2 regions of the Simplicispira sedimenti genome follow, and region 2 is predicted to be linked to the other one. Evidence: riboswitches for the same ligand, from Rfam matches in the RefSeq annotation. Region 2 holds a riboswitch; the other holds the start of a gene.
What was found. A riboswitch is a leader RNA that binds a small molecule or an ion and turns the genes downstream of it on or off. The one in region 2 is predicted to bind glycine.
Positions count from the first base shown of each region.

Region 1: another riboswitch for glycine. It lies ahead of MJ602_RS08340 (D-amino acid dehydrogenase); the one in region 2 lies ahead of gcvT (glycine cleavage system aminomethyltransferase GcvT).

Region 1 is NZ_JAKVIJ010000006.1:79,931-84,525, reverse strand. It holds gene MJ602_RS08345 (EAL domain-containing protein) at 1-1,524, shown strand, start outside; gene MJ602_RS08340 (D-amino acid dehydrogenase) at 1,557-2,861, opposite strand; glycine riboswitch at 2,951-3,058, opposite strand; gene MJ602_RS08335 (YXWGXW repeat-containing protein) at 3,221-3,889, opposite strand; gene MJ602_RS08330 (hypothetical protein) at 4,042-4,422, opposite strand; gene MJ602_RS08325 (ABC1 kinase family protein) at 4,419-4,595, opposite strand, start outside.
Region 2 is NZ_JAKVIJ010000016.1:3,710-8,304, reverse strand. It holds gene MJ602_RS15200 (electron transfer flavoprotein-ubiquinone oxidoreductase) at 1-1,128, shown strand, start outside; gene MJ602_RS15195 (Lrp/AsnC family transcriptional regulator) at 1,190-1,648, opposite strand; glycine riboswitch at 1,902-2,000, shown strand; glycine riboswitch at 2,014-2,137, shown strand; gene gcvT (glycine cleavage system aminomethyltransferase GcvT) at 2,182-3,318, shown strand; gene gcvH (glycine cleavage system protein GcvH) at 3,374-3,748, shown strand; gene gcvP (aminomethyl-transferring glycine dehydrogenase) at 3,880-4,595, shown strand, end outside.

The DNA of each region.
Region 1 (4,595 bases), on a different contig from region 2:
GGCGGTTTTTACAGCGAGATGTGGCGCCACATCCAGGCACACGGCCTGTGGCAGGGCGAAATCTGGAATCGGCGCAAGAACGGCGAGGTGTATCCCCAGTGGCTCACCGTCAGCCGCATCCAGGACGCCGAGGGGCAGACTACGCATTACATCGGCATTTTCTCGGACGTGAGCCAACGCAAGGCCGACGAGCAGCGCATCCGCTGGATGGCGCATTTCGACCTGCTCACCGGGTTGCCCAACCGCGCCCTGCTGGCCGACCGCTTTGCGCACGATGTCAGCATGGCCCAGCGCGCCAGCGAGCCGTTGGCGGTGCTGTTCATGGATCTGGACCATTTCAAGCACATCAACGATTCGCTGGGGCACGGCGTGGGCGATGAACTCCTGGTGGCTGTGGCGCGGCGCATGCATGAACAGGTGCGTGAACAGGACACCGTGGCCCGCATGGGGGGCGATGAGTTTGTGCTGGTGCTTCCGGGTACCGACAAGGACGGCGCCGCCCATCTGGCTGGCAAGCTGCTCGAGGCGGTGGCGGCGCCCTTGGTGGTGCGCGGCCATGAGCTCATGGTGACGCCGTCGCTGGGCATTGCCATGTATCCCGAGGACGGCGAAGACCTGGAAACCCTCTCGCAGCATGCCGACGTGGCCATGTACCGTGCCAAGCAGGAAGGGCGCAACGCCTACCACTTCTATTCCCCCGATATGCAGGCACAGGCAGCTCGCACCTTGCAGTTGGAAGGCGCATTGCGCCGTGCGCTGGAACGTGGGCAACTGCTGCTGCACTACCAGCCCCAGCGCCGCCTGAGCGATGACCGCATCGTCGGCGCCGAGGCCCTGATCCGCTGGGAGCACCCCGAATGGGGCATGGTGTCTCCGGCCGAGTTCATTCCCCTCGCCGAAAAAACCGGGCTGATCGTTCCTGTCGGCGAATGGGTGCTGCGCACGGCCGTGGCGCAAGTGGCGCGCTGGCGGGATGCCGGCCTGCCTGCGCTGACCATGTCCGTCAACATTTCTGCCGTGCAGTTCAGGCACCCGGATCTGCCCGGCCTGGTCAGCCAGGTGCTGAGCGAGGCGGGGGTCGATCCGGCCTGCCTGGAGCTGGAGCTGACCGAGGGCGTGGCCAGCGACGATCCCGAGCGCGCCGTGGAGATCATGGCTGACCTGCATGCGCGCGGCGTGCGCATGTCCATCGACGACTTCGGCACGGGGTATTCGTCGCTGAGCTACCTCAAGCGCTTCCAGGTGTACAAGCTCAAGATCGACCAGTCTTTCGTGCGCGACATCAGCGTCGATGCCGAGGACAAGGCCCTGGTCAGCGCCATCATCCACATGGCGTCCAGCCTGGGGCTGCAAACGATTGCCGAAGGCGTGGAGACCGAGGACCAGCGGCGTTTCCTGCAGGCGCAGGGCTGCGATGAAATCCAGGGCTACCTCTGCAGTCGCCCGCTGCCCGCCGCGGAGTGCGAACGCTTCTTGCGCACCCAACTGCGCCTGCCTTCCGCCGCAGCCACGACCATGGGGTGAGTGGCTGAACGGCGGCGTGCGGCGCTGCGGGATCAGACCGCAGGCAGCAACCGGGGCTGGGGCGTTTGCGGCATGCCGGTGAAGGCGAAATCCACCTCGGGCACGCGACCGCTCACGATGTCGGCCAGCGCCTTGCCCGAGCCGCAGGAATGCGTCCAGCCCAGCGTGCCGTGCCCGGTGTTGAGGAACAGGTTGGGCAGCTGGGTGCGGCCGATCAGTGGCACATTGCTGGGCGTGGCAGGGCGCAGGCCGGTCCAGAACTCGGCCCGCGTGGTATCGCCCGCGCCGGGGAAGAGCTGCTCGACGCGGCGCACGATGGCCTCGCAGCGTACCTGGTTCAGGTTGCGGTCGTAACCGTTGAGTTCGGCCGTGCCGGCAATGCGCAGGCGGTCGCCTTGTGCGCTGGTGTAGCGCGAGAACACCAGCTTGTACTCGTCGTCCGTCAGGCTCACCTGGTGCGCCAGGCGCGCATCCTTCACCGGCAGCGTGACCGAATAGCCCTTGGCCGGGTAGATGGGCAGGCGGATGCCCAGCGGCTGGGCCAACAGCGGGCTGAACGAGCCCATGGCGAGCACATAGGCGTCGCCGCGCATGCGCTCAAAGCGCCCCTCGGCGTTGGTCAGCTCCACATGGTCGATTTCGCCGCCCGCCGTGCGCAGCGCCGTGATGTGCGCGCCCATCTGGAAACGCACGCCGGCCTGCTTGCAGAGCTTGGCCAGCTCGCGCACGAACAGGTTGGCATCGCCCGATTCGTCCTCGGCCGTGTAGGTGGCCCCCGCCAGTTGCGGGCGGATGTGGCGCAGCGCAGGTTCGATGCGCACCGCCTCGTCGGCGCTGATGACCTGGCGCTCGCAGCCCAGCTGGCGCATCTGTTCGGCCGGGCCGAGCGCGCCGTCGAATTCCTTGGGGTCGGTATAGAAATGCAGGATGCCCTGCGTGCGCTGGTCGTACTGGATGCCGGTGTCGCGGCGCAACTGCTGCAGCGCGCTGCGGCTGTAGGTGCCCAGGCTGACGATCTGCCGGATGTTGTGGCGCGTGCGCTCGGGCGTGCAGTTGCGCAGGAAGGACAGCCCCCAGAGCCACTGGCGCATATCGGCACGCAGGCGGAACAGCAGAGGTGCGTCCTCCTGGCCCAGCCACTGCAGCACCTTGAGCGGTGCGCTCGGGTTGGCCCAGGGCTCGGCGTGGCTGACCGAGATCTGGCCGCCGTTGGCGAAACTGGTTTCCGCGCCCGGCGTGGCCTGGCGGTCGATGACGGTCACTTCGTGACCCTGTTGCTGGAGGTAGTAGGCCGAGGTCACGCCGAGCAAGCCGGCGCCGAGGACGATCACGCGCATTTTGAGAGCCTTTTAAGGTTCTGGCGCTTGTCAGGCGTGCGCGAGCAGCTATATTTTTGATAGCGTGCAGTTGGCGCGTCTGCCAAGCTGCCGCTCCCCCTGTCCTTGTTACCTGAGAGATTCACGCCGTGCCAACGCGGCACGGGGCTTGCTCCTTCGGTGCGCCACGGCTGTGGCGGCTCTCCAGACGGCTTTGATGATGGTGCAGTACGGAACCTGAGCGTGTATGGGAGTTTGCGCCTTCGGTGAGGCGGCATGGGCCGCCTGCTCTCCTGCATGGGCCATTCTAGGCGCGCGTGCTGGCTAATGCATCACAACAGATGCTTATGGGGCATCGGCCGCGCGCGTCGCGCAAGGCGTCAGTTGCGGTAGGGATTGCCCGGCTGCCGATCGTAGCGGTTGGGCACGCCATCGCGGTCCCGGTCGCCACGGGGATGGCCTCGGCCCCGGCCGTCGGGTGTCGGGTCGTGGCGGTTGGAGATGCCGTCGCCATCGCGGTCGCGGTCATAGCGGTTCGGCACGCCATCGCGATCCCTGTCACCGCGGGGGCGGCCTCGGCCATCGGGCGTCGGGTCATGGCGGTTGGAAATACCGTCGCCATCACGGTCCCGATCCCGATGGTCGGGTACACCGTCGCGGTCACGGTCCGCGTAGGGGCGGTGGGGCATGGGGCGGCCATCGGGCGTCGGGTCGTAGCGGTTGGGGATGCCGTCATGGTCGCGATCCCAGCCGCCCGGTTGCATGTGCCACTGGCCGCCGCGTTCCACCCACTCGGGCGCACGGTAGCGGTAGCCGGGGCGTGCCTTGATCCAATAGCCTTCTACCCACACATGATGGTGGCCGCGCCACTCCCAGTGGCCGGGCACCCAGACCATGTTGCGTCGGGGGGGCGGCATTACCTCGTAGCGCGGTGGCGGCGGGGCCGTCTGGATGACGATGGTGGCCGTGGTGCGGGCCTGCGCGGGGGCCGTGAATGCGCAAAGCGCCAGCAGGGCGATGGATGCCGCGGCGAGGGTGGTGCGTGCCATGGGGGTCTCCTCACAAGTGATTCCTTGCGGAACCGGAAGCTCTATCGTGCGGGAATTGCGTAAAGCCAATGTAGCTGTCCGGCGAAGAGTTGTGTAGGCATGTTTCCCGAAACGCTATTGGGCGGCGTTGCCGTGATATTTCGCACACAGCGTCAGCGCCAGCCCACCAGGGCACTGACCACCAGCAAGGCACACCAGGCCGGGTGCCTGCCCTTGGTGGCGAAGCCCACCAGCAGCGCGCAGGCCGGAAGGGCGAGCGTAGTGGTGTGGGCGACCCATGCCGCAAGATCCTGCTCCCAGGGGCCGCTCCCCAGGCGCCAGAGCAGTGCGCTCAGGGCCCAGCCCAGCACGGTCACCAGATGCCAGGAAGCCCACAGGATGCGCACCTGCCGCTCGCGCAAAACCGGGTACCCGGCCGTGGGAACAAGCCCGTGTGTGCGCAGCGTGCGAAAGACCAGGACTTCGCCAAGCACGGAATGGATCAGGCCGACCAGGGCGAGGCCTGCGGCTGCCAGGAGGAGCGGGTTGTTCATGGCAAGGAGCTTTCAATGGCGGTTTCAGGAATACCAGCGGCGCGGGTGTGCACCCGTGCCCCGAGCCGGGTGAGCAGGTGCATCAGGCCCATCCACATGCGATCGAACGCGGGCATCTCGCCCGGCACCTGCGCCAGATGGCGCCCCAGCACGCGCTGGTGCTCCGGGGGCGT
Region 2 (4,595 bases):
CTGGGCAAATACACCATCTTTGCCGAAGGCGCACGCGGCCACCTGGGCAAACAAGTCATCGCCAAGTACCAGCTCGACGCAGGGCGCGACCCGCAGAGCTTTGGCATCGGCATCAAGGAACTGTGGGAAATCGACCCCAAGAAACACCAGCCCGGCTTTGTGATGCACACCGCCGGCTGGCCCATGGAGAACGACACCTACGGCGGCGCCTTCCTGTACCACCTGGAAGGCAACAAGGTGGCCGTGGGCTTCGTCACCGGCCTGGGCTACACCAACCCCTACCTGAGCCCGTTCGAGGAATTCCAGCGCTGGAAGACCCACCCCAACATCCGCTACTACTTCGAGAACGAGCAGGGCGAAGTCACCGCCAAGCGCCTGTCCTATGGCGCGCGCGCCATCAACGCCAGCGGCCTGAACTCCCTGCCCAAGACCGTGTTCCCCGGCGGCGCGCTCATCGGCTGCGACGCGGGCTACCTCAATGTCAGCCGCATCAAGGGCAGCCACGCTGCCATCAAGACCGGCATGCTCGCAGGCGAAGCCGCCTACGAGGCCGTCACGGCTGGGCGCCAGCACGACGAACTCAGCGCCTACCCCAAGGCCTTCGAGGAAAGCTGGCTCTACACCGAGCTGAACAAGGACCGCAATTTCAAGAACTGGTTCAAGTACGGCCTGACCACCGCCACGCTGATGAACGGCTTCGAGCAGTTCGTGCTGCGCGGGCACATGCCCTGGACGCTGCACCGTGACAAGGCCGACCACCAGTACCTCAAGCCCGCCAGCGAGTGCAAGCCCATCGAGTACCCCAAGCCCGACGGCAAGCTGACCTTCGACCGCTTGAGCAGCGTGTTCATCAGCAACACCAACCACGAAGAGAACCAACCGGCGCACCTGACGCTCAAGGACGCCAGCGTGCCGGTGAAGATCAACCTGGCCCAATACGCAGGCCCCGAGGCACGCTACTGCCCGGCCGGGGTGTACGAGTTTGTGGGCGAAGGCAGCGACAAGCGCCTGCAGATCAACGCGCAGAACTGCGTGCACTGCAAGACCTGCGACATCAAGGACCCGACGCAGAACATCGTGTGGGTCACGCCCGAGGGGGGCGGGGGGCCGAATTACTCGGGCATGTAATCAAAAACCATAGCGCTTCGCGCTGAAGGGGCCTGCGTTGCAGGCCCTTTTTATTGGAATTTCAAACAGCGGACAACGGCAGATCCGCTTTTTTCAGCGTGCGCAGCACAAAGCTGGAACGGCTGTGGCGAATGCCCTTGATCTTGTAGAGCTTCTCGCGCAGCAGGCGCTCATAGTCGCGCGTGTCCTTGACCACCACACGCAGCAGATAGTCGTAGTCGCCCGACACCAGGTGCGCCTCGATCACCTCGGGAATGCTGGCCAGCGTTTCGCCGAATTTCTCCAGCGTGTTGTCGGAATGGCTGTCGAGCGTGACCTGCACCAGCACGGTGTCGGCCAGATCCAGCGCCTGGGGGTTGAGGCGCACGGTGTAGCCCTCGATCACCCCGGACTCCTCCATCTTCTTGATGCGGCTCCAGCAGGGCGATGGGCTCAGGCCCACGGCCTGGCCAATCTCTTGCAGGCTGGCGCGGGCGTTGGCCTGCAGTACGGCGAGGATTTTTTTGTCGAGTCGGTCCATGCCACGGATTATTCTGCACACAACGCCATGAGAGCAAATTTTGCTGTAACAAAGGCTATTTACTGGAAACAAAGCAAATTTGCCTGCCAACCCCCTGGCATACTTTGCTGCATCAAGGCGCTCTTACCGGAACGCATGAAATGCCAAGGCCCCGGCTGGTTACCGCCAGTCGGGGCGCTTGCTTTTGGGGGCCTGCACCGGGGCCGACGCAGACAAAAATCCCTGCGGTGCGGCGGGCATTGCAGGTAGAATCGCGCCTTCGTCAGGAGAGAGTGCTCCGCCACCCGCGAGCAGCACCGCCGAAGGCGCAGGCACCCGCCGAACGCTCAGGCAAAAGGACTGGCAACCGCCCGCAGGGATGCGGGCGTTCCCTTGCTGGAGAGAGGTGGCCGCGCGCAACGCACAGGCCACCCACCGAAGGAGCAAGCCGCGCGGGCCAGCCAGGGCGCAGCGGTGAATCTCTCAGGTAAAGCGGACAGCAGGGCAAATCCCGTGGCATTGGTGCCACGGCCCCCATTTGCCCTGGAGTTCTTATGTCCGCACCTGCCGCCGCCCCCCTGCTCACCACGCCCCTCAACGCGCTGCACATCGAACTGGGCGCCCGCATGGTGCCGTTCGCCGGTTACTCCATGCCCGTGCAGTACCCCGCAGGGCTCATGGCCGAGCACCTGCACACCCGCCAGGCCGCAGGCCTGTTCGATGTGTCGCACATGGGCCAGCTGCGCCTGGTCGGCCCCGATGCCGCCGCCGCATTTGAAAGCCTGATGCCCGTGGACGTGATCGACCTGCCCGTGGGCAAACAGCGCTACGGCCTGCTGCTGAACGACGAGGGCGGCATCATCGACGACCTGATGTTCTTCCGCATGGCGCAGGACGAGCTGTTCGTCATCGTCAACGGCGCCTGCAAGGTGGGCGACATCGCCCACATCCAGGCGCGCATCGGCCAGCGCTGCCAGGTGGTTCCGCTGCCCGACCATGCCCTGCTCGCCCTGCAGGGCCCGCAGGCCGCCACGGCCCTGGCACGCCTGGCGCCCGGCGTGGAAAAGCTGGTGTTCATGACCGGCGGCCAGTTCACGATCGCGGGCTGCGACTGCTTCGTTACGCGCAGCGGCTACACCGGCGAAGACGGCTTCGAGATCTCCGTGCCCGCCGCGCAGGCCGACACCCTGGCGCGCGCGCTGCTGGCCCAACCGGAGGTCAAGCCCATCGGGCTGGGCGCACGCAACTCGCTGCGCCTGGAGGCCGGCCTGTGCCTCTACGGCAACGACATCGACACCACCACCACGCCCGTGGAGGCCGCGCTGAACTGGGCCATGCAAAAGGTGCGCCGCACCGGCGGCGCGCGCGCCGGCGGCTTCCCCGGTGCCGACAAGGTGCTGGCCCAGCTCGACAACCCCGCCAGCGTGGCACGCAAGCGTGTCGGCCTCGTGGCCCTGGAGCGCGTGCCCGTGCGCGAGCACACCGAACTGCAGAGCGAAGGCGGCCAGAAGATCGGCGAGGTCACCAGCGGCCTGCTCGGCCCGAGCTTCGACAAACCCATTGCCCTGGCCTATGTGGACGCCCAGCATGCCGCCGTTGGCACGCGCGTCAACGCCATCGTGCGCAGCAAGGCCGTGCCCATGGAGGTCTGCGCCACCCCCTTCGTGCCCACGCGCTACTACCGCGGCTAACGCCCCTGGCGCAGGCTACATTCCGGATTCCCTTCATCTTTCAGGAGCTTTTCCCATGACCATCAAATATTCCAAAGACCACGAGTGGATCAACGCCGCTGATGCCAACGCTGCCGTGGTCGGCATCACGCTGCACGCCCAGGACGCCCTGGGTGACGTGGTGTTCGTGGACTTGCCCGCCGTGGGCACCACGTTTGCCCAGGGCGACGTGGCCGGTGTGGTCGAGTCCGTGAAGGCTGCTGCCGATGTGTACATGCCCGTTTCGGGCGAGGTGGTGGAAGTGAACGAGGCACTGCGCGCCGACCCGTCGCTGGCCAACTCCGACCCGCTGGGCGCGGGCTGGTTCTTCAAGGTCAAGCTGTCCGAGCCCGCCCAGCTCGACGGCCTGATGGACGAGACCGCGTATTCGAGCTTCTCTGCCAGCGCCTGAGCGCACCGGCTTTAAAAACCATAGCAGCCAGCGCACGCATTCAGGCGCATTCAGATACAAAAATATTTGAATCCGCCTGAATTCGGGCGCAAGCAGCTCCTATTTCAATAGCACTCCAGACTGGTTCCGCCATGCAGATGCCCGCCGCCCTGCCCTTGTCCGCACTCGAAAACACCACCGAGTTCCTGCCCCGCCACATCGGCATCGACGCGGCCGACGAAGCGCACATGCTGTCGGTGATCGGCGAGGCCTCGCGCCGCGCCCTCATCGACGGCATCGTGCCGCGCTCCATCGCGCGCGGCCAGGCCATGGACCTGCCGGCCCCGGCCACCGAGAACGCCGCGCTGGCCGAGCTCAAGGCGATCGCCTCCAAGAACAAGCTGCTCAAGAGCTTCATCGGCCAGGGCTACTACGGCACGCACACGCCCGGCGTGATCCTGCGCAACATCCTGGAGAACCCCGCCTGGTACACGGCCTACACGCCCTACCAGGCCGAAATCTCGCAGGGCCGCATGGAGGCGCTGGTCAACTTCCAGACCATGGTGTGCGACCTCACCGGCATGCCGATTGCCAACGCCTCCATGCTCGACGAGGCCACCGCCGCCGCCGAGGCCATGACGCTGGCCAAGCGCTCGGTCAAGGCCAAGGGCAATACCCTCATCGTCAGCGGCGACTGCCACCCGCAGACCATCGAGGTCATCCAGACGCGCGCCGCGCCGCTGGGCCTCACAGTCAAGGTGGTCCGCTCGGGCGACGAATGGATGGCCGCCATCGGCCAGGACGACTACTTTGCCGCCATCAACCAGTACCCCGGCTCCAGCGGCTGGCTGGCCGACTGGCAGATGAG